DNA from 2 places in the Shinella sp. WSC3-e genome. Region 1 is predicted to be linked to the other one. Evidence: predicted binding sites of a transcription regulator. Region 1 holds the regulator's gene; the other holds the start of a gene.

Region 1 (15,145 bases):
GACGACATGATCGGCCCTGACTCCCCGCTGGCTGAATACGGCCTCGTCGCCGCTCCGGATGCCGAGCGCGAAGAGATCCGCAAGACCTTCGCCGACGGCAAGATCATGTAATGAACGTCGGCCGGCACGGTATTTCGCAAGAATGCCGCGCCGGCCGCTCCCTTTGGGCGGTTTCGCCCACGTCATGTTCTTCGACCGGGAATGGGGCGCCTTGTCGAACGGTCGGGGCGGGCACTCGGCACGCTCAGGGCGGATGATCTCGCCGGGAGAATTTTCTCAATGAGTATTTCCCTTCTACTGCTTATCGTCGCCGTCATCGGCGTGGTGGGCTATCTTATCGGCAGCTGGCGCGCCAACGCGCTTGCCGGCGGCAAGCTTTCCAGTCTGCATTCCCGGCCGGGCTACTACGGCTCCTTCGTCGCCATCTGGTCCATGCTGCCGGCCATCGCCATCCTGCTGGTCTGGATCATCGCGAGCCCGATCTATATCGGTTCGGCGGTGCGCGGCGGCTTCCCCGACGAGGTGAAGGCCGAGCCGCAGGCGACGCAGAACCTCAACTACAACATGATCGGCGCCATTGCCCGCGGCTTCAAGCTGCTCTCGGCGGAAGAGCGCGATGCGCTGTTCAAGGACGGCACCGCCGCCCGCGAGGTGTTGGGCAGCAAGGGCGTGCCGCTCGCGGCCGACCCGGCGCCCTACATGCTGACGGCCGCCGACGACCTCAACCGTATGACGACGGCAAGCAGCACGTTCCTGTCGATCCTCGTCGTGATCGCCGCGCTTGCCGGCGGTGCCTTCGCCTACCGCGCGATCGCGCCGAAATTCCGCGCCCGCAACCGCGTCGAGGGCGTCATGCTGGTCGGCCTCATCGTCGCCTCGTCCATCGCGATCCTGACGACCGTCGGCATCGTCGCGTCGATGGCGACGGAAGCGATCAGCTTCTTCAACATGGTCCCGGCCTGGGAGTTCTTCTTCGGCACGACCTGGGACCCGCGCTTCGCCGCCGCCGGCGCCACGGATTCCTCCGGCCAGTTCGGCCTGATCCCGCTGCTCGCCGGCACCCTCTATATCGGCTTCGTCGCCATGCTCGTCGCCGTGCCGGTCGGCCTCTTCGCCGCCATCTACATGTCGGAATATGCCTCGCGCCACGTCCGCTCGGTGGCCAAGCCGCTGCTCGAAGTGCTCGCCGGCATCCCGACCATCGTCTACGGCTTCTTCGCCCTGGTGACCGTCGGCCCGTTCCTGCGCGACATCTCCGCCCAGCTGAGCGGCCTCGTCACCGGCAACTATGCCAGCTTCATCCAGGCGCAGAGCGTTCTGACGGCCGGTTTCGTCATGGGCATCATGCTGATCCCCTACGTCTCCTCGCTGTCCGACGACATCATCACCGCCGTGCCGCGGGCGCTGCGTGACGGTTCGCTCGGCCTCGGCGCCACCCGCTCGGAAACGATCAAGCGCGTTATCCTGCCCGCCGCTCTTCCTGGCATCGTCGGCGCGCTTCTGATGACCGCGTCCCGCGCCGTCGGCGAAACCATGATCGTGGTGCTGGCCGCCGGCGTTGCCGCCCGCATGCAGCTCAACCCCTTCGAGCCGATGACGACCGTGACGGTCAAGATCGTCAACCAGCTGACGGGCGACCTCGAATTCACCTCGCCGCAGACGCTGGTGGCCTTCGCGCTCGGCATCACGCTCTTCGTCATCACGCTTTGCCTCAACATCTACGCCCTCTACATCGTGCGCAAATACCGGGAGCAGTACGAATGAGCCAGGTCTCCACGAGCCCCTCGATGACCGCCCTCGGCGTCACCGCAAAACCCGAACGCCGCGATATCGGCCTCGGTCGCCGCTACGCCGCAGAGCGCCGCTTCCGCCTCTACGGCATGGCAGCGATCGCCTTCGGTCTCCTCTTCCTGTTCCTCCTGCTCTTCTCGGTCGTCTCCAAGGGCTACACCGCGTTCCAGCAGACGATGATCACCATCCCGGTCGAGTTCTCCGCCGAGATCATCGACAAGGACAACGAGCGCGCCACCAACCCACAGAAGCTGGTTTCGGCCAACTATCCGGTCGTTGCGCGCAATGCGCTCGCCAAGGTGCTGGGCGTCGGCGAAGACGACCGTGCCGGCCTGAGGGCGGTCAACGGCATGATCTCGGACAGCGTCCGCGTGCAGTTCCGTAATCTCGTCACCACCGATCCGTCGATCATCGGCACGACCCGGACCGTGACCTTCCTCGCGCACGGCGACCTCGATTCCGCCTTCAAGGGCCAGATCGACCTCGCCGTGCCGGAAAACAACCGCAAGGTCTCCGACAAGCAGGTCGGCTGGATGAACACGCTCGCCGAAAGCGGCGCGCTCGCCAAGCACTTCAACACCGGCCTCTTCACCAATGGCGCATCCAGCCGTCCTGAAGCCGCCGGCGTCGGCGTCGCGGCCATCGGCTCGCTCTACATGATGCTGATCGTGCTCGTGCTCTCGCTGCCGATCGGCGTCGCCGCCTCGATCTATCTCGAAGAGTTCGCCCCGAAGAACCGCTTCACCGACCTTATCGAGGTGAACATCAACAACCTCGCCGCCGTGCCCTCCATCGTCTACGGTCTTCTCGGCCTTGCCGTCTTCGTCAACTTCGCGGGCTTCCCGCGCTCGGCGGCCCTCGTTGGCGGCCTGGTGCTGACCCTCATGACGCTGCCGACGATCATCATCGCGACCCGCGCCGCGCTGAAGGCCGTACCGCCGTCGATCCGCTCGGCGGCCCTCGGCCTCGGCGCCTCGAAGATGCAGACCGTGTTCCACCATGTGCTGCCGCTCGCCATGCCGGGCATCCTGACGGGCACGATCATCGGCCTTGCCCACGCGCTCGGCGAAACCGCACCGCTGCTGCTCATCGGCATGGTCGCCTTCGTCGCCGATGTGCCGGCAACGCCGATGGATCCGGCGACGGCCCTTCCGGTGCAGATCTACATGTGGGCAAACGAGGCGGAGCGCGCCTTCGTGGAGCGCACGTCCGGGGCCATCATCGTGCTCCTCATCTTCCTCATCCTCATGAATGTTGGCGCTATCCTGTTGCGCCGCCGTTTCGAACGGCGCTGGTAGAAGGACCGGTCTTATGAACATGATGTCAGAAGCAGCAGTCGAGAAAGCGCTGGACAAGAAAATGAACGACATTTCCTACAAGATGATCGGCAAGGACGTCTCGGTCTATTACGGCGACAAGCGCGCCCTCTACGACGTCAACCTGAACGTCCGCGAGTATACCGTGACCGCCCTCATCGGCCCGTCGGGCTGCGGCAAGTCGACCTTCCTGCGCACGCTGAACCGCATGAACGACACGATCGACGGCTGCCGCGTCACCGGCCGCATCACGCTCGACACGGACGATATCTACGATCCGGCGATCGACGTCGTGGAACTGCGCGCCCGCGTCGGCATGGTCTTCCAGAAGCCGAATCCCTTCCCGAAGTCGATCTACGAGAACGTCGCCTACGGGCCGCGCATCCATGGCCTTGCCAAGTCGAAGGCAGACCTCGACGCCATCGTCGAGCGGAGCCTGCAGAAGGCTGGCCTGTGGAACGAGGTGAAGGACCGCCTGCAAGAGGGCGGCACCGGCCTCTCCGGCGGCCAGCAGCAGCGCCTGTGCATCGCCAGAGCCGTCGCCGTCAGCCCCGAAGTCATCCTGATGGACGAGCCCTGCTCGGCGCTCGATCCGATCGCGACCGCCAAGGTCGAGGAGCTGATCCACGAGCTGCGCGCCAACTTCACCATCGTCATCGTGACGCACTCGATGCAGCAGGCGGCCCGCGTCTCGCAGCGCACCGCCATGTTCCACCTCGGCAACCTCGTCGAGGAGAACGACACCGACAAGATGTTCACCAATCCGGATGACCAGCGCACGCAGGACTACATCATGGGCCGCTTCGGCTGACGGCTGACGCTGAACCCCTGAACCCCGAGTGCATTAAGGACAAAGCCATGTCATCGAGCCATATCGTCTCCATCTACGACGAAGAACTGAAATACCTTTCCCGCCGCATCTCCGAAATGGGCGGCACGGCCGAGCAGATGGTGGCCGATTCCGTCCGAGCGCTCGTCACGACGGATGCCGCGCTGGCCCAGAAGGTCATCTCCGAGGACGTCATCCTCGACACCGCCGAACGCCAGATCAACGACAAGGCGATCGTCACCATCGCCAAGCGCCAGCCGATGGCGGCGGACCTGCGCGAGATCATGGGGGCGATCCGCATCGCCGCCGAGCTGGAGCGCGTCGGCGACCTCGGCAAGAACACCGCCAAGCGCGTCATCGCCGTCCAGAGCTCCGGCATGCCGCGCAAGCTGGCCCGCGGCCTCGAGCACCTCGCCGAGCTCGCGCTGATGCAGCTCAAGGAAGTGCTCGACGTCTACGCCACCCGCTCGATCGAGAAGGCCAAGGCCATCCGCGAGCGCGACGACGAGATCGATGCGATCTATACCTCGTTGTTCCGCGAGCTCCTCACCTACATGATGGAAGACCCGCGCAACATCACGCCCTGCACGCATCTCCTGTTCTGCGCCAAGAACATCGAGCGCATCGGCGACCATGCGACCAACATCGCCGAAACCATCTACTACATGGCGACCGGCTCGCAGCCGGAGGGCGAGCGTCCTAAGGACGATACCTCGACCTCCGTCGTCGCGGCCGGCGTCGCCGACGCGTCCGAGTAAAGAGAGCAGGATTCGCTTCATGGTGCCCAGAATTGCCGTCGTGGAAGACGAGGAGGCTCTCAGCGTCCTCCTGCGTTACAATCTGGAAGCGGAAGGTTTCGAGGTCGATACGATCCTCTCCGGTGACGAGGCCGAGATGCGCTTGCAGGAGCGCATGCCGGACCTCCTCATCCTCGACTGGATGCTGCCCGGCGTCTCCGGCATCGAACTGTGCCGGCGCCTGCGCCAGCGTCCGGAAACCGAGCGCCTGCCGATCATCATGCTGACGGCGCGCGGCGAGGAGAGCGAGCGCGTGCGCGGCCTTGCCACCGGCGCGGACGACTATGTGGTCAAGCCCTTCTCGACGCCGGAACTCGTCGCCCGCGTGCGGGCGATGCTGCGCCGGGCCAAGCCCGAGGTTGTCTCGACGGTGCTGCGTTGCGGCGACATCGAGCTCGACCGCGAGACACACCGCGTCCACCGCCGCACCCGCGAGGTCCGCCTCGGCCCGACGGAGTTCCGTCTCCTGGAATTCCTGATGACCTCGCCCGGCCGCGTCTTCTCGCGCTCGCAGCTTCTCGATGGCGTCTGGGGCCACGACATCTATGTCGACGAACGCACCGTCGACGTGCATGTGGGGCGCCTGCGCAAGGCGCTCAACTTCGCCAACATGCAGGACGTCATCCGCACCGTGCGCGGCGCGGGCTATTCGCTGGAGGCCTGAGCGAACGGGATTCCTCCCAAGGACGGAAATGGGCCCTCAGGGGCCTGTTTGCGTTTGTGCGGGGCCGGCGGATGAGGGGCTATCCTGCGCCGCAAACGAAAACGGACCCTTTCGGGCCCGCATCGCATGTCCTGCCGTGGGAAACGTTACCGCATCCGCCGGCGCTCGGCCGAGGGCTGGTAGGCGAGGCGCTGGTGGTAGGTGCAGTAGGGCGAGTTGTCCGGGGACTCGTTGCCGCAGAAGTGGAAGTCGTCGTTGAGCGGGTCGCCGATCGGCCATTTGCAGGTGCGTTCGGTGAGCTGGGTCAGCTCCAGCCGGCGCGACATCGGCACGACCACGTTGTTGCCGTTGGCCGGAACCGGGAGCTGCTCGGCCTGCGTCTCGAAATCGATCTCTTCCTTGGGGATGGTGTTGCCGGCCGGGCGGGCGACGGCACGGGTGGTGACCGGACGGGCCGCGAAGTTCGACGGGCGCGGCGTCGCCGGGGCCGGGCGCTTCGGGCGTGCCGCGGCCTGCGTGCCGCCGGCCTTGGCGCGGCCGGGCAGGTTCAGCCGGTGCACCTTGCCGATGACTGCGTTGCGGCTGACGCCGCCGAGCTGCGCCGCGATCTGGCTCGCGCTCAAGCCCTCGCTCCAGAGTTTCTTGAGTTTCTCGACGCGCTCGTCTGTCCAGTTCATGTTTTCGTCTCCGCTCGGCGCCCAGGATGCGGGAATCCCTCGTCGTGTTCCGGACGGGTCCGGAACCTGAACGCCCTAACTCTTTTGGTGACTAGTTCCGCCGCATGCAGTCTAGTAATTGGTCTTTAACCTAGAGACCGGTGGACTCTGTGACAAGAGTCGCCGGAATCCGGGCGAATCGATTTCGGAGTTTTCCCCAACTTGCTGGTCGGGTGTGACTCGATAGAGACACCTTCCGTGCGTGCCGCGAATCCTCACCTTGCGGGATGTTCAGCGCCATTTCGGGCGCGATTTTGTTGACATCCCAATGGGAAATGCCGATAGTGCGGCATGCCGCCGAAAGGCGGCTTTTGGTTTTTCTGAAGCCCGGAAAAGTCAAGCCGCATTCCTGTTTTTCCGCATCTCTTTTCGGAGGATCCGTGCATGGCCGATGTCGCGCCGCTCTATGAAACCTATATGCGTGCGCCGCTCAGGTTCACGCGCGGGGAGGGCGTGTGGCTGATCACCGAGGATGGCGAGCGATATCTCGATTTTGCCGCCGGCGTCGCCGTCAATTCGCTGGGCCATGCACATCCCCATCTCGTCGCCGCGCTGAAGGACCAGGCCGACAAGGTCTGGCACCTGTCGAACCTCTACGAGGTTCCGGGCCAGGAAAGCCTTGGCCGCCGGCTGACGGAGGCAACCTTCGCCGACAAGGTGTTCTTCACCAATTCGGGCGCCGAGGCGCTGGAATGTGCGATCAAGACGGCGCGGCGCTACCATTTCGCCAAGGGCCATGCCGGCAAGTACCACATCATCACCTTCGAAGGCGCCTTCCACGGCCGCACGATCGCGACGATCGCCGCCGGCGGTCAGGAGAAGTATATCGAGGGCTTCGGCCCCAAGGCGCCGGGCTTCCTCAAGGTTCCCTTCGGCGATATCGCGGCCGTCAAGGATGCGATCACCGAGGAAACGGCGGGCATCCTGATCGAGCCGGTGCAGGGCGAGGGCGGGCTGCGCCCGGTGTCGAAGGAGTTCATGCAGGAGCTGCGCCAGCTCTGCGATGAATACGGCCTGCTGCTCATCCTGGATGAGGTGCAGACCGGTGTCGGCCGCACGGGGCGCCTCTTCGCCCATGAATGGGCAGGGGTGACGCCCGACATCATGGCGATCGCCAAGGGCATCGGCGGCGGCTTCCCGCTCGGCGCCTGCCTTGCCACGAACGAGGCGGCGGCCGGCATGGTCGCCGGCACGCACGGCTCCACCTATGGCGGCAACCCGCTCGCGATGGCCGTCGGCAATGCCGTGCTCGACGTGGTGCTGGAAGACGGTTTCCTCGAGCATGTGCGCGACGTCGCGCTCGTCTTCCGCCAGGGGCTGGCCGCGCTGAAGGACCGTTTCCCCGACGTCATCGAGGACATTCGCGGCGAGGGCCTGATGCTCGGCATCAAGGCGAAGATCCCGGTCGCCGACCTGCTGAAGGGCGTGCGGGCGGAAAACCTGCTGGCCGTGCCGGCGGGCGACAACGTGCTGCGGCTGCTGCCGCCATTGACCGTGACCGCCGAAGAGGCGCGCGAGGGGCTTGCCCGCATCGAGCGGGCGGCGGAAAAGCTGACGGCCGCCAAGGCCGCGTAAGCAGCGAACGGACAGACAGGACATATCATGGCCAAGCATTTTCTCGACCTTTCCGCCGTTTCGGAAAGCGATCTCCGCGTCATCATGGACGATGCGCACACGCGCAAGGCCGCCAGCAAGGCCGGCACCGAAGCCAAGCCGCTCGCCGGCAAGATGCTCGCGATGATCTTCGAGAAGCCCTCCACCCGCACGCGCGTCTCCTTCGACGTCGGCATGCGCCAGCTCGGCGGCGAGACGCTGTTCCTGTCGGGCACGGAGATGCAGCTCGGCCGCGCCGAGACGATCGGCGACACGGCCAAGGTCCTCTCGCGCTATGTCGATGCCATCATGATCCGCACGACGGACCATGCCCGCCTGCTGGAGCTTGCCGAGCACGCCACCGTGCCCGTCATCAACGCGCTGACCGACCTGACGCATCCCTGCCAGATCATGGCCGACATCATGACCTTCGAGGAGCATCGCGGTTCCACCAGGGGCAAGACCTTCGCCTGGACGGGCGACGGCAACAACGTGCTGCATTCCTTCGTCGAGGGGTCCGCCCGCTTCGGCTACAAGATGAAGATGGCCGTGCCGATGGGCTCGGAGCCCGACGACAAGATCCTGAACTGGGCGCGCGACAACGGCGGCGACATCTTGCTCGGGCATGATCCGGAGGCGATCGTCGACGGTGTCGATCTCATCGTCACGGACTGCTGGGTCTCGATGAACCAGGAGCACCGCGCCCGCGGCCACAACATCTTCCAGCCCTACCAGGTCAACGAGCAGCTGATGGCGCGCGCTAACAAGGATGCGCTCTTCATGCACTGCCTGCCCGCCCACCGCGGCGAGGAAGTGACCGACGAGGTGATCGACGGCCCGCAATCCGTGGTCTTCGACGAGGCGGAGAACCGTCTCCACGCGCAGAAGTCGATCCTCGCCTGGTGCTTCGGCGTCGTCTGACGCCGACCTTGAAAAGCGCCCCCGGCAACACGATCTAGGGGCCATCACGGAGCGCCGCGAGGCGCCTGGTTTGCTGATAAGCATCGCCCACTCTCTGTCGTCATCCTCGGGCTTGACCCGGGGATCCACACGGCACCCGCGGCCGTGGATGGTCGGGTCAGACCCGACCGTGACGGAGGAGAGGTTTGCGGACGTTATCAGCAGTCCGGGCGCCGCAAGGCGCTTTCTCTGGCGCATGCCCGTCCGGTATGGAATGATCGGGTAGGAGCGAGCGCGGTATCACGGTAGAACGCCTGTCGGAAGCAGGCCGGGCCCATGGCCTCGGCGGCGCCGAAGCGTGCAAGGAGCAGAATGATGATGATGGCGGAAAATGCCCTGAAACTCGGCGAACCCGGCTTTGCCGGCGATGATCATGTCCTGCCGTTCCAGGTGGAGGGTCTCGACGTGCGCGGCCGCGCCGTGCAGCTCGGCCCGATGCTCGACGGCATTCTCGGCCGGCACGACTATCCCGCGCCCGTCGCCCGGCTGCTCGCCGAGGCGATCACGCTGACCGTACTGCTCGGCACCTCGCTGAAGTTCGAGGGCAAGCTGATCGTCCAGACCAAGGGCGACGGCCCCGTCGATCTGCTGGTGGCCGATTTCGCCGCGCCGGAGAACGTGCGCGCCTATGCCCGCTTCGACCAGGCCGCGCTCGACGCCGCGATTGCGGCCGGCGCGACGGAGCCGCACGAGCTTCTGGGCAAGGGCATCCTCGCCTTCACCATCGACCAGGGCGCCCATACCCAGCGCTACCAGGGCATCGTGCCGCTCGACGGTCATACGCTGGAAGAGATCGCCGGCGTCTATTTCCGCCAGTCGGAGCAGATCCCGACCAAGGTGCGCCTCGGCGTCGCCGAACTCTACGACCGCGATGCCGCCGGCAAGGCGCGCCATCGCTGGCGTGCGGGCGGCATGGTCGCGCAGTTCCTGCCGCAGGCGCCGGAACGCATGCGCCAAGCGGACCTTCCGGGCGGCGACGGCGAGGAAGCCGGCCACAAGATCGCCGATGACGACAATTGGGCCGAAGCCAAAGCCATGGTCGAGACGATCGACGCCGACGAGCTGACGGATCCCAATGTCGGCACCGAACGGCTCCTGTTCCGCCTCTTCCACGAGCGGGGCGTGCGCGTCTACCAGCCGCAGCAGGTCTTCGACCGCTGCTCCTGTTCGCGCGAGAAGCTGAAGGGCGTTCTTTCCGGTCTCAGCGCGGAGGAGATCGCGCACACGGCGGACGACAAGGGCGAGATCGCGGTCACCTGCGAGTTCTGCTCGACGACCTACCGCTTCGAGGCGGCGGAAGTCCTGCCGCAGTAGGGACGCTCGCCCCTCATCCGGCTGCCGCCACCTTCTCCCCGCAAGCGGGGAGAAGGGAAGGATGCGAAGTTTCATCCTTTATTCACAGTCGTGATTTCAGGAAAACAAAGCGGCTTGGTCCCTTCTCCCCGCCTGCGGGGAGAAGGTGGCCGGCAGGCCGGATGAGGGGCGATCTTCTCCGCGCCTAGTTCAGCGTGCGCGCCTGCCCCGGCGTATCCAGCGAAAAGGCCGGTATCGCCACATCGAACGCCTCGCCGTTTTCCGCTTCCATGCGATAGCGGCCGAACATGATGCCCGAGGGTGTTTCGAGCGGGCAGCCGGAGGAATATTCGTAGGTGTCGCCGGGACGCAGCACCGGCTGTTCGCCGATCACGCCATGGCCGTTCACCTCGTCGACCTGGCCGTTCTGGTCGGTAATGTGCCAGTAGCGTGTCATCAGCCGCACGGCGACGTCGGAATGGTTCGCGATGACCACCCGGTATCCCCACACATAGCGGCTGTCGTCGGGATCGGACTGGTCGGCCAGATAGTACGGCTCTACGGTCACTTCGATGTCGCGGGTCAGCGCACGATACATGGGCAAGCCTTGAACTGATTAGCTTCTGCTATTCTACACGAATGTGGTTTCGTCAAGGATAAGCAAAGAAAGCACCGGCCTCCTCGGCCGGTGCTTCCGCATTTGTCCAGCGATGGGGCGAAGGGCTCAGGCCTTGATCCTGGAGAGCGCGCGGGCAAAATCCTCGATGAGGTCTTCGCTGTCCTCGATGCCGGCCGAAAAGCGTACGGTGCCGGCCGAAATGCCGAGCTCGGCGCGTGCCTCGTCCGTCAGGTTCTTGTGCGTCGTCGTTGCCGGATGGGTGATGAGGCTCTTGGCATCGCCGAGATTGTTGGAGATCTTCACGACCTCAAGCGCATCCTGCAGCGCAAAAGCCGCATCCTTGCCGCCCTTCAGCTCGAAGCAGACGAGCGTCGAGCCGCCCGACATCTGCTTGGCGATGATATCGGCCTGCGGATGGTCCTTGCGACCCGGATAGATCACGCGGGCGACCTCCGTCCGGTCGGCGAGGAAGTCCGCGATGCGGCTGGCATTCTCCGTCTGCTGCTTGACGCGCAGCGGCAGCGTCTCGATGCCCTTCAGCAGCGTCCAGGCGTTGAATGGCGACATGGCCGGGCCCGTGTGGCGGAAATAGTCGTGCAGGTTCTCGTCGATCCACGCCTTGTCCGACAGCACCACGCCGCCGAGGCAGCGGCCCTGGCCGTCGATATGCTTGGTGGCCGAATAGACGACGACATGCGCGCCGAGCTCCAGCGGCTTCTGGAAGAGCGGCGTCGCGAAGACGTTGTCGACGACGACCTTGGCGCCGATCTGGTTGGCGAGGCGTGCGACGCCGGCGATGTCGACCACTTCCAGCGTCGGGTTTGTCGGGCTTTCGAGGAAGAAGACCTTGGTGTTCTTCCGGATCGCTTTTTCCCAGTTGGAGAGGTCGCGGCCGTCGATCAGCGTGCATTCGATGCCGTATTTCGGCGCGAGCGTCTCGACCACCCAGCGGCAGGAGCCGAAGAGCGCGCGGGCGGCGACGATATGGTCGCCGGCCTTGAGCTGGCAGAGGATCGCGGCGGAGACGGCGGCCATGCCGGATGCGGTGGCGCGCGCATCCTCGGCGCCTTCCAGCATGCACATGCGCTTTTCGAACATGTCGTTGGTCGGGCTGCCGTAGCGGGCATAGATGAAGCCATCCGTCTCGCCCTTGAAGCGGGCTTCGGCCGCCGCCGAGGTGTCGTAGACGAAGCCTTGCGTCAGGAAGATAGCTTCGGCGGTTTCGCCGTGCTGGGAGCGGGTGGTTCCGCCGTGAACGAGTTGGGTGGCGGGGCGCCAGGACTTGCTCATGTGATCGTCGCCTTCAAACAAAAAAACCGGCCGCAAAAGCAGGCCGGTTTCGAACCCGGCCTTTTTAGCTACTTGTTTTACGTGGCTGCAAGCCGGCCGGCCAAATCACCACGGGATAATCTGCTAATACTGCGCCCCCGCGCTTGCGTCAATTGGCGGCTTTTGGTTTTGTGCGGGCCTTCCGGGTATTGTTCCGAAACGTGGGCATCGGTTTTCGGAAGAAGCGATACGAAAAGCAGACGGCCGGACCATCCGGCCCGCTGCTCTGACGGGACGGTGTGACGATGGGTGGTTCTGCGACACGCAGCACGGGCATTCTGGCGGACAACGCCATTCGCGGCCTGTTCGACAGCGGCAGGCTGGCGAGCGAGACGGTGCTGGATGACGACCAGATCCAGCCGGCGAGCCTCGACCTGCGGCTCGGTGCGAAAGCCTTCCGTGTGCGGGCAAGCTTCCTTCCGGGGCCGTCCCACCTCGTTGCCGACAAGCTCGACCGCCTGCAGCTGCACGTCATCGACCTCACGCAGGGCGCGGTGCTGGAGACGGGCTGCGTCTACATCGTGCCGCTGATGGAGAGCCTGGACCTGCCGGCGGAGCTGGCGGCGTCGGCCAACCCGAAGAGCTCCACCGGCCGCCTGGATATCTTCACCCGCGTCATCACCGATCGTGCGCAGGAGTTCGACAAGATCCCCGCCGGCTATTCCGGCCCGCTCTATCTCGAAATCTCGCCGCGCACCTTCCCGATCGTCGTGCGCCGCGGCTCGCGCCTGTCGCAAATCCGTTTCCGCAAGGGCAATGCCCTGCTCGGCGAAGGCGAACTGCTCGCCCTCCACGGCACGGATACGCTCGTCGCCAGCGAGACGCCGAACGTCTCCGGCGGCGGCATCGCGCTTTCCATCGACCTCAAGGGCACCGGCCCGGACGGGCTGATCGGCTATCGCGGCAAGCACCACACCTCCGTCGTCGATGTCGACCGCAAGAACCAGCACGACATCTTCGATTTCTGGGAGCCGCTGTTCAGCCGCGGCCGCAACGAACTGATCCTCGATCCCGACGAGTTCTATATCCTCGTCTCCCGCGAGGCCGTGCACGTCCCGCCGCTCTATGCCGCCGAGATGACGCCCTTCGATCCGCTCGTCGGCGAGTTCCGCGTGCACTATGCCGGCTTTTTCGATCCCGGCTTCGGCCATGCCCCGGCCGGCGGCTCCGGCAGCCGCGCCGTCCTGGAGGTGCGCAGCCACGAGGTGCCCTTCATCCTCGAGCACGGCCAGATCGTCGGCCGCCTCGTCTACGAGCACATGCTCGCCGCACCCGAGGGTCTCTACGGCTCCGGCCTTGGCTCCAACTATCAGGCACAGGGCCTGAAGCTGTCGAAACATTTCCGCGCCGGATGACACCGCTCCCGCAAGGGCGTGCGGCGGCTGCATCGCGACCGGTTCCCTGTTCATTTTCCGCTTTACAAATGAAGTTAAACGTTTTTATTATGATATAAACGTTTAACAAGGGCTGAGAGCCCGGACGTTTCGCCGACAGGGAGGACGTCGTTGGCATCGATCCGCATCGAGAATCTCCGCAAGGGTTTTGGCGCTCTGGAGGTGCTGAAAGGCATCGACCTCGATATCGCCGATGGTGAATTCGTCTGCTTCCTCGGCCCTTCCGGCTGCGGCAAGAGCACGCTGCTGCGCTCCATCGCCGGCCTGGAGGAACTGGACGGCGGCGCCATCCGCCTCGGCGACCGCGACATCACCCATGTGCCTTCCGCCAGGCGCGACATCGCCATGGTCTTCCAGAACTATGCGCTCTACCCGCACATGAACGTGCGCAAGAACCTCTCCTTCGGCCTGGCGCTGAACGGCATGAAGCGCGACGAGATCGACCGCCGTGTCGAAAGCGCCGCGGACATCCTGCGCATCAAGGAATTGCTTGCCCGCAAGCCGCGCCAGCTCTCGGGCGGCCAGCGCCAGCGCGTCGCCATCGGCCGCGCCATCGTGCGCGAGCCGAAACTCTTCCTGCTCGACGAGCCGCTGTCGAACCTCGACGCGGGCCTGCGCGTCACCATGCGCGTCGAGCTTGCCGCCCTGCACGCCCGCCTCGGCGCGACCATGATCTACGTGACGCACGACCAGGTCGAGGCGATGACGCTCTCCGACCGCGTGGTCGTGCTCGACAAGGGCAAGGTCAGCCAGTTCGGCACTCCGCTGGAGCTGTTCTATCAGCCCGCCAACCTCTTCGTCGCCGGCTTCATCGGTTCGCCGCGCATGAATTTCGTGGAGGCGGAGGTCGCGGCGCAGGAAGGCACCCACATCACGCTGTCGGGCGGTGGCCTGAAACGATCGGTCGTCTTCGAGGCGGAAGCCGCGCCCATGATTGACGGCAAGGTCACCCTCGGCATCCGGCCGGACAGGATCGAGATCGTCCCGCCCGGCGAAGGGGAACTGACAGGCATTGTCCGCCTCGTCGAACGGCTCGGTACGGAAAGCCATGTCCATCTCAGCCTCGAGGATGGCCGCGACATGACGGCGGTGGTGCGCGGCACGCATCCGGTCGCGAATGGCGAGACGGTCCATCTGAGGCTGCCCGCGCCGCATTGCTACCTGTTCGACGCGGAAGGCCGGGCGGTGCGCCGCCGCCTCGATGCGGAGACCGAGGCGCTCATCGTCAACGAGAAGGGCAAGCGGGTCGCCTGACCCGTCAAAGGAGGAAATGGGAATGAGGAAGAACACGACAGTCATCGCCGGTTCGCTGGCCGCCTTCCTGCTGGCGGGCAGCGTCTCGGCGCGCGCCGAAGAAGTGCTGCGCTTTGCCACCTGGGATTCCGACGAGAGCCTCGCCATCCAGCAGGCGATCGCGAAGAAATTCGAGGAGAAGCATCCGGGCGTGAAGGTGCAGGTCGAGCCCTATGCCGACGGCTACGACCAGAAGCTCGTCGCCGCCTTCGGCGCGGGCAGCCCGCCCGATGTCATGTATATGTGGAACTTCCCGCAATACTACACGTCGCTGATGCCGCTCGATGACCTGATCGCCAGGGACGCTGCCGAGATCAAGCCGGATGATATTCCGCAAGGCCTGATGAACACGACGCGCGTCGAGGGCAAGACCTACGGCATGCCGTCGGGCTTCACCACCCAGGTCGTGTTCTACAACAAGGACATGTTCAAGGCCGCGGGTGTGGAGGAGCCGAAGGAGGGCTGGACCTGGGACGACCTGCGTGCCAAGGCCGCGAAATTCCGCGACAAGGACAACAAGGTCTACGGCTTTGCGGTCGATGCCAAGCCGG
Region 2 (15,145 bases), 1.3 Mb from region 1:
TGTGTATGCTCCGGCGGTCCCGCCGGGGGAAGGCCGCAAGTTCCGCGACAGCGCGGAAGACTACACTTCCTGTCGCTGGTTCGCTTGTCCGTCGTGGAGTGGGGCACTCTGCAACCGGGCTTGAAAATGTGTTAACCGCACGCCACTTGTGGATGGAAAAGATCGCCGGCCCGGCACCCCAAGCGCCGAATGGACCGGTTCCCGGAAACGGGACGTTTGAAAGGAAATGACATGACGAAAAAGACGTCTGCGTCGCACGACTCCACGGCCTTCCCGGTCCTGCCCCTGCGCGACATCGTGGTGTTCCCGCACATGATCGTCCCGCTGTTCGTCGGCCGTGAGAAGTCGATCCGCGCGCTCGAGGAGGTGATGGGCACCGACAAGCAGATCATGCTTGCCACCCAGATCAACGCCTCCGACGACGACCCGGAAGTCGACGCCATCTACCGCATCGGCACCGTCGCCAACGTGCTTCAGCTCCTGAAGCTGCCCGACGGCACCGTCAAGGTGCTGGTCGAAGGCCGTGCGCGCGCCGAGATCGACGGTTACACCGAACGCGAGGAATTCTACGAGGCGATGGCCCACGTCCTGGCCGAGCCGGACGAGGACCCGGTGGAGATCGAGGCGCTGTCGCGCTCGGTCGTCTCCGAGTTCGAGAACTATGTGAAGCTCAACAAGAAGATCTCGCCCGAAGTCGTCGGCGCCGCGAGCCAGATCGAGGACTACTCGAAGCTCGCCGACACCGTTGCCTCGCACCTGTCCATCAAGATCGTCGAGAAGCAGGAAATGCTGGAGACGACGAGCGTCAAGCTGCGCCTTGAAAAGGCGCTCGGCTTCATGGAAGGCGAAATCTCCGTCCTGCAGGTCGAAAAGCGCATCCGCTCGCGTGTCAAGCGCCAGATGGAGAAGACCCAGCGCGAGTACTACCTCAACGAACAGATGAAGGCGATCCAGAAGGAGCTCGGCGACGGCGAGGACGGCCGCGACGAGATGGCCGAACTGGAAGAGAAGATCGCCAAGGCCAAGCTCTCCAAGGAAGCCCGCGAGAAGGCGGACGCCGAATTGAAGAAGCTACGCCAGATGAGCCCGATGTCGGCGGAAGCCACCGTCGTGCGCAACTATCTCGACTGGCTGACGGGCATTCCGTGGGGCAAGAAGTCGAAGATCAAGACCGACCTCAATGCGGCGGAAAAGATCCTCGACGAGGATCATTTCGGCCTCGACAAGGTCAAGGAGCGCATCGTCGAATATCTTGCCGTGCAGGCCCGCTCGACCAAGATCAAGGGGCCGATCCTGTGCCTCGTCGGCCCTCCGGGCGTCGGCAAGACCTCGCTTGCGAAATCGATCGCCAAGGCGACCGGCCGCGAATATATCCGCATGGCGCTCGGCGGCGTGCGCGACGAGGCCGAGATCCGTGGCCATCGCCGCACCTATATCGGCTCGATGCCCGGCAAGGTCATCCAGTCGATGAAGAAGGCGAAGAAATCCAACCCGCTCTTCCTGCTCGACGAGATCGACAAGATGGGCATGGATTTCCGCGGCGACCCGTCCTCGGCCTTGCTGGAGGTGCTCGATCCGGAACAGAACTCGACCTTCATGGATCACTACCTGGAAGTCGAATACGACCTGTCCAACGTCATGTTCGTGACGACGGCGAACACGCTGAACATTCCCGCGCCCCTGATGGACCGCATGGAAGTGATCCGCATCGCCGGCTACACGGAAGAAGAGAAGCTGGAAATCGCGAAAAGGCACCTGCTGCCCAAGGCGATCCGCGACCACGCGCTGCAGCCGAAGGAATTCTCGGTCACCGACGGCGCGCTGATGGCGGTCATCCAGCAGTATACCCGCGAGGCGGGCGTCAGAAACTTCGAACGGGAACTGATGAAGCTCGCCCGCAAGGCGGTCACCGAGATCATCAAGGGCAAGTCGAAGACGGTCGAGGTCACGGCGGACAACATCCACGACTTCCTCGGCGTTCCGCGCTTCCGCCACGGCGAAGCCGAGCGCGAGGACCAGGTCGGCGTCGTCACGGGCCTTGCCTGGACGGAAGTCGGCGGCGAGCTGCTCACCATCGAAGGCGTCAGCCTGCCGGGTGGCAAGGGCCGCATGACCGTCACCGGCAACCTGAAGGATGTGATGAAGGAATCGATCTCGGCGGCGGCCTCCTATGTCCGCTCGCGCGCCGTCGATTTCGGCATCGAGCCGCCGCGTTTCGACAAGACCGACATCCACGTGCACGTGCCGGAAGGCGCGACGCCGAAGGACGGCCCGTCCGCCGGCATCGCCATGGCGACCGCCATCGTCTCCATCATGACCGGCATCCCGGTCTCGAAGGACATCGCGATGACGGGCGAGGTGACGCTGCGCGGCCGGGTGCTGCCGATCGGCGGCCTGAAGGAAAAGCTGCTCGCCGCGCTTCGCGGCGGCATCAAGAAGGTGCTGATCCCGGAAGAGAACGCCAAGGACCTGGCCGACATTCCGGACAATGTGAAGAACAATATGGAGATCGTCCCGGTGACCCGCATGGGCGAGGTGATCAAGCATGCGCTGGTCCGCCGGCCCGAGCCGATCGAGTGGGACGGCACGGTCGAGGATGCCAAGGTTCCGGCGGTCGAATCGACCGACGAAGGCACCGGCGCGATCGCGCATTGAGCCTTTATGCCGGGTAAAGCATCCGGCATTTTGGAGCGAAACGGGAAAAGACCGGCCGTTCGGCCGGTCTTTTTCGTTGAAAAGCGTGTGTAAAGCCCGGATTCTCAGGGTTTTGCGACGAAATTTTCTTGCGAGGCGAAGGGCGATGCGTATTCTGCCCCCGACTTGTATGAGTCGTTTCAAACCGTATGAAAGGGGTGGAAACATGAACAAGAATGAACTCGTATCCGCAGTGGCTGAGAAGTCTGGCCTCTCCAAGACGGACGCAGCATCGGCTGTCGACGCCGTTTTCGAGACGATCCAGGGCGAACTCAAGAACGGTGGCGACGTTCGTCTCGTCGGTTTCGGCAATTTCTCCGTATCGCGCCGCGAAGCTTCGAAGGGCCGCAACCTTTCGACCGGCGCCGAGATCGAGATCCCGGCACGCAACGTGCCGAAGTTCTCGGCCGGCAAGGGCCTGAAGGACGCCGTCAACGGCTGATCCTTGGTTCGGGCAGAGCGGTTATCCACTCCGCCGCCAAACCTGAAGTTCAGGGTCGGGGTCCGGTTCTTCCGGGCCCCTTTTTATTTGCGGGAGAAGGGGCGGAACTGTCGCCGAAATGTCATCGGCCTGTAACAGGAAAGCCTCAGAACCGCCGGGTTCCTTTTGACCGGATCCCGGAGGATTTCATGAAAACCCGTTCGATCACCGCCGCCCTCGCGGCGGTTCTCGCCGCATCGGTGGCCCCTGCCGCCAGCGCCGAGCCCGTATTCAATCGCATTGCGTCCTTCGCCGTCGCCGACAACCTGCCGGAGGGCGTGGACAAGGCGACGCCGACCTCGTCCGAAATCATTGCCGCCTCCGAGGACGGCAACACGCTCGTCTATTCCGACAGCCCGAACAAGGCGGTCGGCTTCATCGACATCACCGACGCCAGGGCCCCGAAGGCCGGTGGCTCCCTTTCCTTCGAGGGCGAGCCGACCTCGGTCGCGATCGCGGCCGGCAAGGCGCTCGTCGCCATCAACACGCGCGAGAGCTTCGTGAAGCCGTCGGGCGTCCTTGCCCAGGTCGATCTCGCTTCCAAGGCCATCGAGGCGACCTGCGATCTCGGCGGCCAGCCGGATTCGATCGCCCTCAACAAGGACAGGACGATCGCCGCCATCGCCATCGAGAACGAGCGCGACGAGGAGGTCAATGACGGCGCCATCCCGCAGATGCCGGCCGGCGATCTCGTGCTGCTGTCCCTCAAGGACGGCATCGTCGATTGCGGCTCGATCAAGCATGTCGCGCTGACCGGCCTTGCCGATGTCGCGGGTGAGGATCCGGAGCCCGAATTCGTCGCCTTCAACAGCCTCGACGAGGTCGCCGTCACCCTGCAGGAGAACAACCACATCGTCGTCGTCGACGGCAGGACCGGCACGGTGAAGAGCCATTTCTCCGCCGGTACGGTCAACCTTGAAGGCATCGATACCAAGAAGGACGGCGCCCTGAAGTTCACCGGCGAGATGAAGGATGTCGCCCGCGAGCCCGACGCCGTGAAGTGGCTCGACGACGACCGCCTGGTCGTTGCCAATGAAGGCGACTGGAAGGGCGGCGCGCGCGGCTTCACCATCTTCGACAAGCAGGGCAAGGTTCTCTACGAGAACGGTGCCGGCTTCGAGCGCGAGATCGCCAGGATCGGCCATTACCCGGACAAGCGCAACAAGAAGGGCGTCGAGCCGGAAGGCATGGAAGCGGCCAGGTTCGGCGACGACACCCTGTTCTTCGTGCTGGCCGAGCGTGCCTCGATCGTCGGCGTCTACAAGGATACCGGCGGCGAGCCTGAGCTTCTGCAGCTGCTGCCCTCGGGCGTCGGCCCGGAAGGCGCCGTCGCCATTGCGAGCCGCAACCTCTTCGTGACCGCCAACGAGACCGACCTCGTCGAGGACGGCGGCGCCCGCTCGCATGTCATGATCTATGAGCGTGCGGAAGGGGAGGCTGCCTATCCGCAGATCGTCTCCACCGACAAGGACGGCGAGCTGATCGGCTTCGGCGCCCTCTCGGGCCTTGCCCCGGTCAAGGACAAGCCGGGCATGCTCTATGCCGTCAACGATTCCTTCTACGCCGCGCAGCCGACGATCTTCACGATCGACGCTACCGCGAAGCCGGCGAGGATCGTCGATGCATTGCGCATCACGCGCAATGGCGCGGCCGCCCAGAAGCTCGACAGCGAAGGCGTGACGCCGGACGGTGAGGGCGGCTTCTGGCTCGCCAACGAAGGTGATGCCGACAAGCTCTACAGCCACGCCATCATCCATGTGAACGAAAAGGGCGAGATCCAGAAGGAAATCGCCATTCCCGCCGCGCTGCGCGCCGGCGAGAAGCGCTTCGGCTTCGAAGGCATCACCAGCGTCGGCGAAGGCGATGACAAGGTGCTGTGGATGGCCATGCAGCGCGAATGGGGCGATGACGAGAAGGGTTTCGTGAAGCTCGTCTCCTACAAGCCCTCCTCGGAGGAATGGGGTGCCGTGCGCTACCCGCTCGAAAAGACGGAAAGCGGCTGGGTCGGCCTTTCCGAAATCACGGTAAATGGCGAGCATGCCTATATCATCGAGCGCGACAACCTCATCGGCCAGGCCGCCAGGCTGAAGAAGCTCTACCGCGTGGCGCTCGCCGATCTGAAGCCGGCCGCGCTCGGCGGCGACCTGCCCGTCGTCAGGAAGGAAGAGGTCCGCGACCTCATCCCGGACCTCAAGGGCGCCACCAACGGCTTCGTCGTCGACAAGGTCGAGGGCTTTGCCATCGATGCCGCCGGCAACGGCTTCATCGTGACCGACAATGACGGCGTGGACGATTCCTCCGGCGAGACGCTGTTCTTCGGCATCGGCCCGATGAACGCCATGTAAGCTGCGCGCATCACGGCCCCTTTTCCCGCAGGCGGGGAGAGGGGCCGGTTGCCGAAAGCAGGAACGAAAAAAGCCGGGATCCTGCGATCCCGGCTTTTTCGTCTTTTCGTCCTCGCCGGGCTCAGCCGACGGCGCGCAACGGCCGCGCGGGGGCTGCCCCGGCGCTTCCTTCGGCCTTGTCCCGTTCGCGCTGCAATTCCTCGGTCTTCTCGCTGAGGCAGCCGATGATCTCCTTGAGATGCTGCTTCTGGTCCTCGGTCAGCACCGCGAAGATCGCTTCGATCGTCTTGTGCTGCGGCTGCTGGGCGGCGGAGATCACCGTGCGGCCCATATCCGTGATCGAGACGATCTTGGCACGACGGTCCTTCGGGTCCGGCTCGCGCTTGACGAGCTTGTCGCGCTCCAGCCCGTCGATCGCTTCCGTCACTGTGCGGGGCGCGAAGCCGAGCGCGCAGGCGATGTCCGTCGAGCGCTGCGGCCCCTGGCATTCCAGAAGAAGCAGGAACTTGCTGCGGGCAAGCGACACGCCTTCGTCCATCATGCACTCGTTCACCAGGCGACTCACCTGATGGTAGAGTTTGAACATGCCCTGGGAGATTTCTATCGTGCTACTCATGAGGGGAAATATAGGTATTATGAGGGACCATGTCAAATGATCACGAAGGTTTTCGGATAATTTGATCATAGATATTGAACGATCTCTGTAAATGCGAACGGTCAGGCGGAGGACGTTATTCCCGCCCTTTTCCGGATTTTTCCGGGTGGGACGATTTCTCTCCTGCATAACCCTGTCGGCGAAGCGCCAAGCATTGACCCGGCGGGAGGGGAAAGCGATTGTCCGGGGATGCCGTTCCGCTTCATCCATACCGCCGATCTCCATCTCGATTCGCCCCTGACATCGCTCGCCCTGCGCAATGCCGAGCTTGGAGACCTGGTGCGCGGGGCGACGCGCAAGGCGCTGGAGCGCATCGTCGATCTTGCCGTCACGGAGGCTGTCGACGCCCTCATCATCGCCGGCGATCTCTACGACGGCTCGCAGACCTCCATGGCGACGGCGCTCTTCCTGATGGAGCAGATGCGCCGGCTGGAGGCGGCCGGCATCCGCGTCTTCCTCATCCGCGGCAATCATGACGCCCAGTCGCAGATCACCCGCGAACTGACCTTTCCGCCGAACGTGCACGTCTTCGACGGCCGCGGGAAGCCGGTAAGGGCCGGCATATTGGCGAGCGGCCGCGAGGTCCACGTCCACGGCATCAGCTTTGCCAATCCCCATGCCCCGGCCTCGCTCCTGCCGGGCTTTCGCGCCCCGCTGCCGGACGCCGTCAATATCGGCCTGATGCACACCAGCCTCGCCGGCGCCAGCCGCCACGATCCCTATGCGCCCGTCGGCGTGGCCGACCTTGCCGCGCACGGCTTCGACTACTGGGCGCTCGGCCATATCCACCAGCGCCGGGTGCATCTGGAAAAGCCGTGGATCGTCATGCCCGGCAATCCGCAGGGCCGTGACATCAACGAGGGCGGCCCGAAGGGCGTGACCCTCGCCACCGTCGACGATGACGGCGCGATCACCTGCGCGCTACATCCGGTTGCCGTCGCCCTGTTCGAGCGGCTTTCCGTCGATCTTTCCGGCATCGACGACTGGCGCGGCATGCTCGACCGCATCGAAACCGTGCTGGCGGAGGCGCGGGCGGCCGCGGGCGGCGCCCATCTCGTCGCACGCCTCACCCTTGCCGGCGCCACGCCGCTCGCCTGGCGCCTTCGCCGCGACGAAGACCTGCTCGCTGCCGAATTGCAGAACCTTGCAGCCTCGCTCGGCGAATGCTGGATCGAGGCGGTGGAGCTTTCCGTCGCTGCGCCGCTTGTCGCGGCCGGTGCCGATGCCGGCCCTCTCACCGAGCTGTCGCGCCTGATGCGCGAGGACGTCGTCGAGAGCCATGCCTATCGCGAGGAGCTGCGCGAGGCGCTGGTCGACCTCCTGCGCCAGTTGCCGAAGGAGGCGCGCAGCCTGTTGGCGGCGGATGAGGCGGCGGAGGAGACCCTGCTCCATGAGCTTGCCCTCGAGGGCGCCGATGCCGTTCTCGCCCGCCTCGGCGGGGAAGGCGCGGGGGCATAGCCGATGCGCCTCGATCGCCTGGACCTCGTCCGCTACGGGAAATTCACCGACCGCAGCCTCGATTTCGGCGCGGCCCAGCCCGGAAAGCCGGATTTCCACCTCGTCTACGGCCCGAACGAGGCGGGCAAGTCCACGCTCTTTTCCGCCTATCTCGACCTGCTCTTCGGCATCGAGAAATCCAGCGCCTACGGCTTCCTGCACCCCTATGCCCTGATGCGCGTCGGCGGGCAGTTCTCCGTCGGTGCCGAGCGCCACGAGGCCTATCGCCTGAAGCGCAACCAGGCCTCGCTCGTCTCCGCCGACGACCGGCCCCTGCCGGACACGCTCTTTGCCACCGTGCTCGGCGGCATGGACCGCAATGCCTATCGCACCATGTTCTCGCTCGACGACGAGAGCATCGAAAAGGGCGGCGAGGACATCCTGAAGAGCGAGGGCGAGCTCGGCGCGATGCTCTTTTCCGCCAGCTCCGGCCTGTCCGACATGGCCACGGGCCTTGCGGCGCTGAAGGCGGAGGCCGACGAGTTCTATCGCCCCTCCGGCCGCAGGCACGCGCTCTCGGCCCTCAAGGCGGATATCGAGTCCCTTGCCGCCGAGCGCAAGGCGCTCGACGTCGCGGCCCGCGACTATGGCCTGCTGGTGCGCGAGCGCGATGCCGCCGCCGGGCGTCACGGCGAGATGACCGCCGCCCGGGCCGAGGTGCGCGCCGCGCTGGCGCAGGTGGAGCGCGGCCTCTCCGCGCTGCCATACCTCCGGCGCCTGCGCGCCTTGCGTGCCGAACTCGGCGCGTTCGACCTCGGTGATTCCCCGCCCGCTGCCTGGCGGTCGCTTTCCGGCGAACTGGCGCGCGAGGAGGCGGAAATCGCGGCCCGCGCCGCCCGCATGGAGGCGGAGCGCCTGCATCTTGCCGAGGAACTGGCGGCGTTGCCCGAGGACGCGGCCGTCCTGGCCGTGGAAGGCGACATCGCGGCCCTTGTCGGTTCCGCGCTCGAAGCCCGGTTCCGCACGGCGGCAATGGATCTTGCCGCCCGCGAGGCGGAGCGGGACCAGGTGACCGTCTCCATCGGGGCGAGCCTTGCCGTGTTCGGCCTGCCCGCGGATGCCGACCCGGCCGGCATCCTGCTTCCTCCCGGCCTTGGCGAGAAACTCGCAGCCCTCCTGTCGCGGCGGGCGACGCTTGCCGAACGGGCCGATGCGGCGCTTCGCGAGCGTGCCGAGGCGGAACGGGCGCTTGCTGCCGCTGGCGGCGAGGCCGGTGCCGTTTCGGGTGAGCAGGGGCAGGCGGATGTGGCGCTGCAATCGACGCTCGCTGCCGTCCTGCGCGCCGCCCGGTCCGCCGATCTTCCGGCGCGCCTTCGCGAGGCCCGGCGTCTCGTCGCGCTTGCCCGGCAGGAGGCCGACGGCGCGATGGCCCGTCTTGCGCCCTGGTCCGGCACGGCGGCGGCATTGGAAGGCATGGCGGTTCCGCCGCCCGCCGAAATCGAGGGTCTGCGCAGACGATACGACATGGCGGCCGAGGCCCTGCACCGTCAGCGGCAGCAGGTTGCCGCGCTGGAACTGGAGGTCGCCTCCGCCCGCGCGACGCTTGCGGCGCTGCAAAAGGCGACCGGCGCCGCCGGCGAAGAGCGGGCGAGCCATCTGCGGGCCGTGCGCGACGCGGCCTGGCGGGCGCATCTCGGCACCCTCGACAGCGCTTCCGCCGCCGCCTTCGAGCAGGCGATGCGCGACGACGACCGTGCTTCGGAGGCGCGCCTGCGCAATGCCGACCGCCTTTCGGAGCTTCGCCTTCTCGAACGGACGGTCGCGGAGGGCACGGCGCGGCTGGAGATCCTAGCGGATGACGTGACGCGCCTGGTGGAGGCGCGGGCGGAGGTCGAAGCGCAGATAGCGGCGCTTGCCCGGCGCCTCGGCCTGCCTGAGGGGACGGCGCTGGCGGACATGGCCGGCTGGCTGGAACGGCGGACGGCGGCGCTGGACGCGCTTGGCGCGCTCGCGCTGCGCACGGTCGCGGCCGATCTCGTCGAGCAGGACAGGCGGGACGTGCTGGCGCGGCTGGCGGCGCTGCTCGGCGAAGCGCTGGCCGAGGATAGCCCCTTCGAAGAAGCGTTGTTCCTTGCCGAGGATAGGCTGGAGGCGCTGAAGGCGGGCGAGGCCCGGCGGCTTGCCGCGGCCGCGCAGCTTGCCCGGTTGAAAGCCGATGCCGATATGCGCGGCAAGGCCGCGGAGGACGCCGGCGCGGCGCTTGCCGAATGGCAGGAGGCATGGGCGCGGGCGATCGCCGGCACCTGGCTTGCACGGCAGGATGCGCCCATCGCGCTGGACCGCGTTGCCGCCTTCCTCCCGGCGCTGCAGACGCTCGCCCAGAATGTCGAGCGGGGCAGGGACTTCGACCATCGGATCGCCGGCATGCGCCGCGACCAGAAGGACTACGCCGACCATGCCCGCCGTCTCGCTGCGCGTCTGTCCGAGCCGTTTAACGCCGAGGACCCGCTCGCGACCGTCGCGGCTTTCGGCCGGCGGCTCGCCGCGGCGACGGCGGTACGCCAGCGGCGCGAGGCGATCGAAAAGGCGGTTCTGCGCCTTGACGAGGAGGAGAGGGCGCTGGACGAGCGCCGGACGGTGCTCGCCGCGCGGCTTTCGGAGGTCTACGCCGTCCTCGGCTGCGACACGCTCGCGGAGGCGGACGTGCTGCTCGAAGCTTACCGCAAGCGCGACGAGATCCTGGCGCGTGTCCATGACGTCGGCCGCGACCTCGCCCAGCAGCTCCGCACCGACACGGTCGAGGCGGCCGAAGCGCTGCTCTCGGCGGTCGATGACGACCAGCTCGCCGTGGAGAAGGACGCGCTCTCCGCACGGCTGGAAGAGCTCGACCGCGCGGTGCAGGAACAGCACCTGCTGCGCGCGCGGGCGGAGGAGGCGCTGGCCAAGGTCGCCGGCAGCGATGCGGCTGCGGTGCTGGAGGAGCGGCGCCGCACGGTGCTGGTCGACCTGGCGGAGAAATCGCGGCGCTACCTTGCGACGCGCGCCGGCATCCTGGCCGCGGAACAGGCCCTGCGGCTCTACCGCGAGCGCCATCGCAGCGCGATGATGGAGCGTGCGTCCCGGACCTTCCGCGACATCACGGCCGGCGAATATACCGGCCTTTCGACGATCCTCGAAAAGGACAGCGAATTCCTCGTCGTCAATGCCGCCTCCGGCGGCGCGAAGCTGGCGAAGGACCTTTCCAAGGGCACGCGCTTCCAGCTCTATCTGGCGCTGCGCGTGGCGGGCTATCACGAGATCGCCGCCAGCCGCGAGATCGTGCCCTTTATCGCCGACGACATCATGGAGACCTTCGACGACCGGCGCGCGCTCAATGCCCTGACGGTGATGGGCGCGATGGCGACAGGCGGGCAAGTGATCTACCTCACCCATCACGAACATCTCTGCGATCTCGCGAAAAAAGCCTGCCCCGATGTCACGATCCATGAATTGTGAGGCCTGAAACGTCGAAGCGTAAAGGAAGCGTTAGCGTCAAAACTTGACTTGGCCGGTGGTAAGTGGTTCTTGGCGCACCACCGGCATTGCTGCGAAGCCTGCTTCGCGCGGCGCTCCGCCCTGAAGAAACGGACGGATATGACGTTGAGGACCGACAGAGAAGCGACGATCTGGGAGCGGGGTTTTGCGCCCGTCGGCTTCCTCGTGCTGCTCGTCACCCTGTTCCTGTCGCAATTTTCCCTGCCCGGCAATGCAGACGGCGCCGGTCATCCGCCGCGGGCGGCGGCCGAAGGCGGCGTTGCGCCGTCGCCGCTGTCGGCCACCGGCGAGGAGCTTTGGTTCCCCGCCAGCGGCCATGCCGAGCGGCGGGTCGCCAAGGCCAAGAGCGGCCTGCCGGAGGGCGATGCCGCCGGCAAGGCGCTCGTCCCGGGCGCCGGTGCCGTGCTCTATCCCTTCGAGACCGCCGCCTCGGTGGTCCCTGTCGCTGTCGACGATGCGGCGCCCGCCCGCCTGGGCCCGGCATCCTTCCGCAGCCGCGCGCCGCCGGCTCTTTCCGCCTGAGGCCCTGTGGCGTCCCGTACGCCGCGCCATTCGTTCGAAATTCCGATTCCCGCGGACGGTGCCGGCTTCACGTCGCGCCCGTCCGGCAGTCTAGATGGAACAACCCCATGAAAACCTCCAAATGGGCATTGTTGGTCTATATCGCGATCATCCTCTTCGGGGTGCTCGCGGCCGTGCCCAACGTGCTGACGCCTGAACAGCAGGCGAAATTCGGGCGCTTCCTGCCCGCCAATCCCGTGACGCTCGGCCTCGACCTGAAGGGCGGTTCGCATCTCGTGCTGGAGGTCGATTCGGCGGCGCTGCGCAAGGCGCGCATGGACGTGCTGCTGAACGATACGCGCGCGATCCTGCGCACAGCCGGCGAGCGCGCTTCGGCCGCACGCCTCAGCGGCTCGACGCTGACGATCACGCTGCCCGACCCGGCGGCGCGCGACAAGATCCTGCCGGAGGTGCGCAAGCTCGCGACGCCGACGACGACGCTCGGCTTTACCGCCGGCAGCGCCGATATCGATGTCGCCACCAGCGGCAACCTGATCAATGTCACGCTGACGGAAGCGGGCATCAACGAGCGCATGTCCGCCGCCGTCGAGCAGAGCCTCGAGATCATCCGCCGCCGCGTCGACCAGGTCGGCGTCGCCGAACCGCTCATCCAGCGCGTCGGCGGCGATCGCATCCTCGTCCAGCTGCCGGGCCTGCAGGATCCGACGCGCCTGCGCCAGCTTCTCGGCTCGACCGCGCAGATGAGCTTCCACATGGTCGACCAGACCGTGGATCCGAACGGCGTCGCCCCGCGCGGCGTCATGATCCTGCCCGGCGCCAACGACCCCGGCAAATACGCCGTGGAAGAGCGCGTCGCCATTTCGGGCGATCGCCTCGCGGATGCCAAGGCCGGCTTCGACCAGCGCACGAACGAGCCGATCGTCTCGTTCAGCTTCGATTCCACCGGCGCGCGCCAGTTCGCGGAGATCACCCAGGCGAATGTGGGAAAACCCTTCGCCATCGTGCTCGACGGCAAGGTGCTGACGGCCCCCGTCATCCGCGAACCGATCATCGGCGGCCAGGGCCAGATTTCGGGCAACTTCAACCCGCAGGAAGCGACCGTCCTTTCGGCGCTGCTGCGCTCCGGCGCGCTGCCGGCGCCGCTCACCATCATCGAGGAGCGCACCGTCGGCCCGAACCTCGGCTCCGACTCGATCCGCATGGGCCTCTATACCGGCCTTGCCGGCCTTGCCGCCGTCGTCGTGCTGATGCAGGTGCTCTACGGTTCGTGGGGCCTCATCGCCAATCTCGGCCTCGTGCTGCACACGGTGCTGACCATCGGCACGCTCGGCCTGCTCGGCTCGACGCTCACCTTGCCCGGCATCGCCGGCATCATCCTCGGCATCGGCATGGCCGTCGACGCCAACATCCTGATCAATGCCCGTATCCGAGAGGAGACGGCGGCGGGGGCGGGGGCCATGAAGGCGCTCGACGTCGGCTTCAACAAGGCCTATGCGACCATCGTCGACGGCAACATGACGACCATGGTTGGCATGATCCTGCTCTTCATGTTCGGCTCGGGCCCGGTGCGCGGCTTCGCCATCACCATGATCATCGGCCTTGCGATCTCGATGTTCACCTCCATCACCTTCGTGCGCCTCCTGATGCGCGAGGTGGTCATCCGCCGCAAGATGAAGCGGATCGACATCCATTCGATCTTCGGCAAGGTCTGGAGCATCCCGAACTTCTCCTTCATGCGCGGGCGCTACATCGCCATCGCCATGTCGGCCTTCATCTCGATCAGCTCGATCATCCTGTTCTTCACGCCGGGCCTCAACTACGGCATCGACTTCGTCGGCGGCATCCAGGTCGAGGCAACGTCCAAGACGCCGATCGACCTCGCCCCGCTGCGCGAGAAGATGGAGGGGCTGAACCTCGGTGAAGTGGCCCTGCAGGAATTCGGCCAGGGCACCTCGGTCCTCGTGCGCGTCCAGCGCCAGCCGGGCGGCGAAGAGGTGCAGACGGCGGCCCTGCAGAAGATCCGCGACGGCGTTGCCGAAGTGATCCCGGATGCCAATTTCGAGCGGACGGAAGTGGTCGGCCCGACGGTCAGCACCGAGCTTGCCCGTTCCGGCTTCCTCGCCGTCGGTCTCGGCATGGTGGCGATCCTGCTCTACATCTGGTGGCGGTTCGAGTGGCACTTCGCCGTGGGCGCCATCGCGACGCTGATCCTGGATATCACCAAGATGATCGGCTTCTTCTCGCTGATGCAGATCGACTTCAACCTGACGGCCATCGCCGCGGTGCTGACGCTGATCGGCTACTCGGTCAACGACAAGGTGGTGGTCTACGACCGCATGCGCGAGAACCTGCGCAAGTACAAGTCGATGCCGTTCTCCGACCTCATCGACCTGTCGATCAACCAGGTGGTCATGCGATGCATCTTCACCTCGGTCGCCGTCGCCGCCTCGCTGCTGCCGATGGCGATCTGGGGCGGCGACACGGTCAAGCCGTTCGCCTGGCCGATGCTGTTCGGCGTGGTCGTTGCGACCACCTCGTCGATCTATATCGGCGGCCCGATCCTGCTCTTCCTCAGCCGCTGGTGGAAGGACCGCGATACCGCGCGGGCGGCCGCTTCGGCAACGACGCCGGCAACGGAAGCATAAAACAGAACGGGCGCCCCTGGGGCGCCCGTTTCGTTTCAGGAGAGGCGGCGGGGGCTGAAGGTCTCCGCCGTTATGCCCTCGCGGGCGAGCGGCTCGGGCACCGGGCTTCCGGTGAGGAGGGCGGCGGAAAGGCTGCCGAGGGCGGGCGAGGTCAGGATGCCGTAGCCGCCCTGGCCGGCGAGCCAGAAGAAGGACGGCTCGTCCCCGGCCGGGCCGATGACGGGCAGGCGGTCCGCGGAGAAACTGCGCATGCCGGCCCAGCTCCGGAAAACGCGGCGCACCGTGAGTGTCGTCGCCTCCTCGACATAGTGGGCGGCATAGGCGATGTCGAGCTCTTCCGGCTGCACGTCCGCCGGCTCGCAGGGCGTCTCATCGGCGGGCGAGGCCAGCAGGCGGCCACCCTCCGGCTTGAAGTAGAACAGGTCCTCGATCTCGTTGATCTCCGGCAGGCGGCTCGCGTCGATGCCATCGGGCAGGTCGATGGTGATGGCCGTGCGGCGATGCGGCACGATGCCGGCGGGCGCGACGCCGGAAAGCGCGGCGACCGCATCGGCCCAGCCGCCGGCCGCATTCACCAGCATGCCGGCGGCGATCGTCTCCTCGCCGGCTTCGATCAGCCATCGGCCGCCGGCGCGGCGGGCGCCGGCAAAGCGGCGGCCCTCGACGATCTGGGCACCATGGCGCCGGGCGTGGCGGGCATAGGATTGCAGCAGCGCGTCCACCTCGATGTCCCAGTAGTCGGGGTCGAAATAGGCGGCGGCCGCATAGGCGGGGTCCAGCATCGGCGCACGGGCGAGCATGGCGGCCTCGTCCAGCCATTCCACCGCCACGC

Evidence for each region. The regulator PhoB, encoded in region 1, activates phosphate uptake and scavenging genes when phosphate is short. The targets are predictions, from matches to a motif close to TGTCATNNANCTGTCAT.
Region 2: AABF56_RS04580 (esterase-like activity of phytase family protein) is a predicted target of PhoB. The motif match lies at 3,256-3,272, and genes of this name have one in related genera.

What each region holds. Positions count from the first base shown of each region.
Region 1 covers NZ_OZ000530.1:4,331,903-4,347,047, forward strand. Annotated here, with positions in the region: gene AABF56_RS21230 (substrate-binding domain-containing protein) at 1-111, shown strand, start outside; gene pstC (phosphate ABC transporter permease subunit PstC) at 280-1,764, shown strand; gene pstA (phosphate ABC transporter permease PstA) at 1,761-3,089, shown strand; gene pstB (phosphate ABC transporter ATP-binding protein PstB) at 3,103-3,918, shown strand; gene phoU (phosphate signaling complex protein PhoU) at 3,966-4,694, shown strand; gene phoB (phosphate regulon transcriptional regulator PhoB) at 4,714-5,397, shown strand; gene AABF56_RS21260 (GcrA family cell cycle regulator) at 5,544-6,074, opposite strand; gene AABF56_RS21265 (aspartate aminotransferase family protein) at 6,498-7,688, shown strand; gene argF (ornithine carbamoyltransferase) at 7,716-8,627, shown strand; gene AABF56_RS21275 (Hsp33 family molecular chaperone) at 8,988-9,980, shown strand; gene apaG (Co2+/Mg2+ efflux protein ApaG) at 10,165-10,557, opposite strand; gene AABF56_RS21285 (O-succinylhomoserine sulfhydrylase) at 10,684-11,868, opposite strand; SAM riboswitch at 11,912-11,990, opposite strand; gene AABF56_RS21290 (2'-deoxycytidine 5'-triphosphate deaminase) at 12,153-13,262, shown strand; gene AABF56_RS21295 (ABC transporter ATP-binding protein) at 13,413-14,555, shown strand; gene AABF56_RS21300 (ABC transporter substrate-binding protein) at 14,578-15,145, shown strand, end outside.
Region 2 covers NZ_OZ000530.1:900,887-916,031, forward strand. Annotated here, with positions in the region: gene lon (endopeptidase La) at 232-2,655, shown strand; gene hupB (DNA-binding protein HupB) at 2,861-3,136, shown strand; gene AABF56_RS04580 (esterase-like activity of phytase family protein) at 3,325-5,520, shown strand; gene AABF56_RS04585 (MarR family winged helix-turn-helix transcriptional regulator) at 5,642-6,106, opposite strand; gene AABF56_RS04590 (metallophosphoesterase family protein) at 6,365-7,633, shown strand; gene AABF56_RS04595 (AAA family ATPase) at 7,637-11,107, shown strand; gene AABF56_RS04600 (hypothetical protein) at 11,252-11,668, shown strand; gene secD (protein translocase subunit SecD) at 11,776-14,313, shown strand; gene AABF56_RS04610 (NAD(P)/FAD-dependent oxidoreductase) at 14,349-15,145, opposite strand, start outside.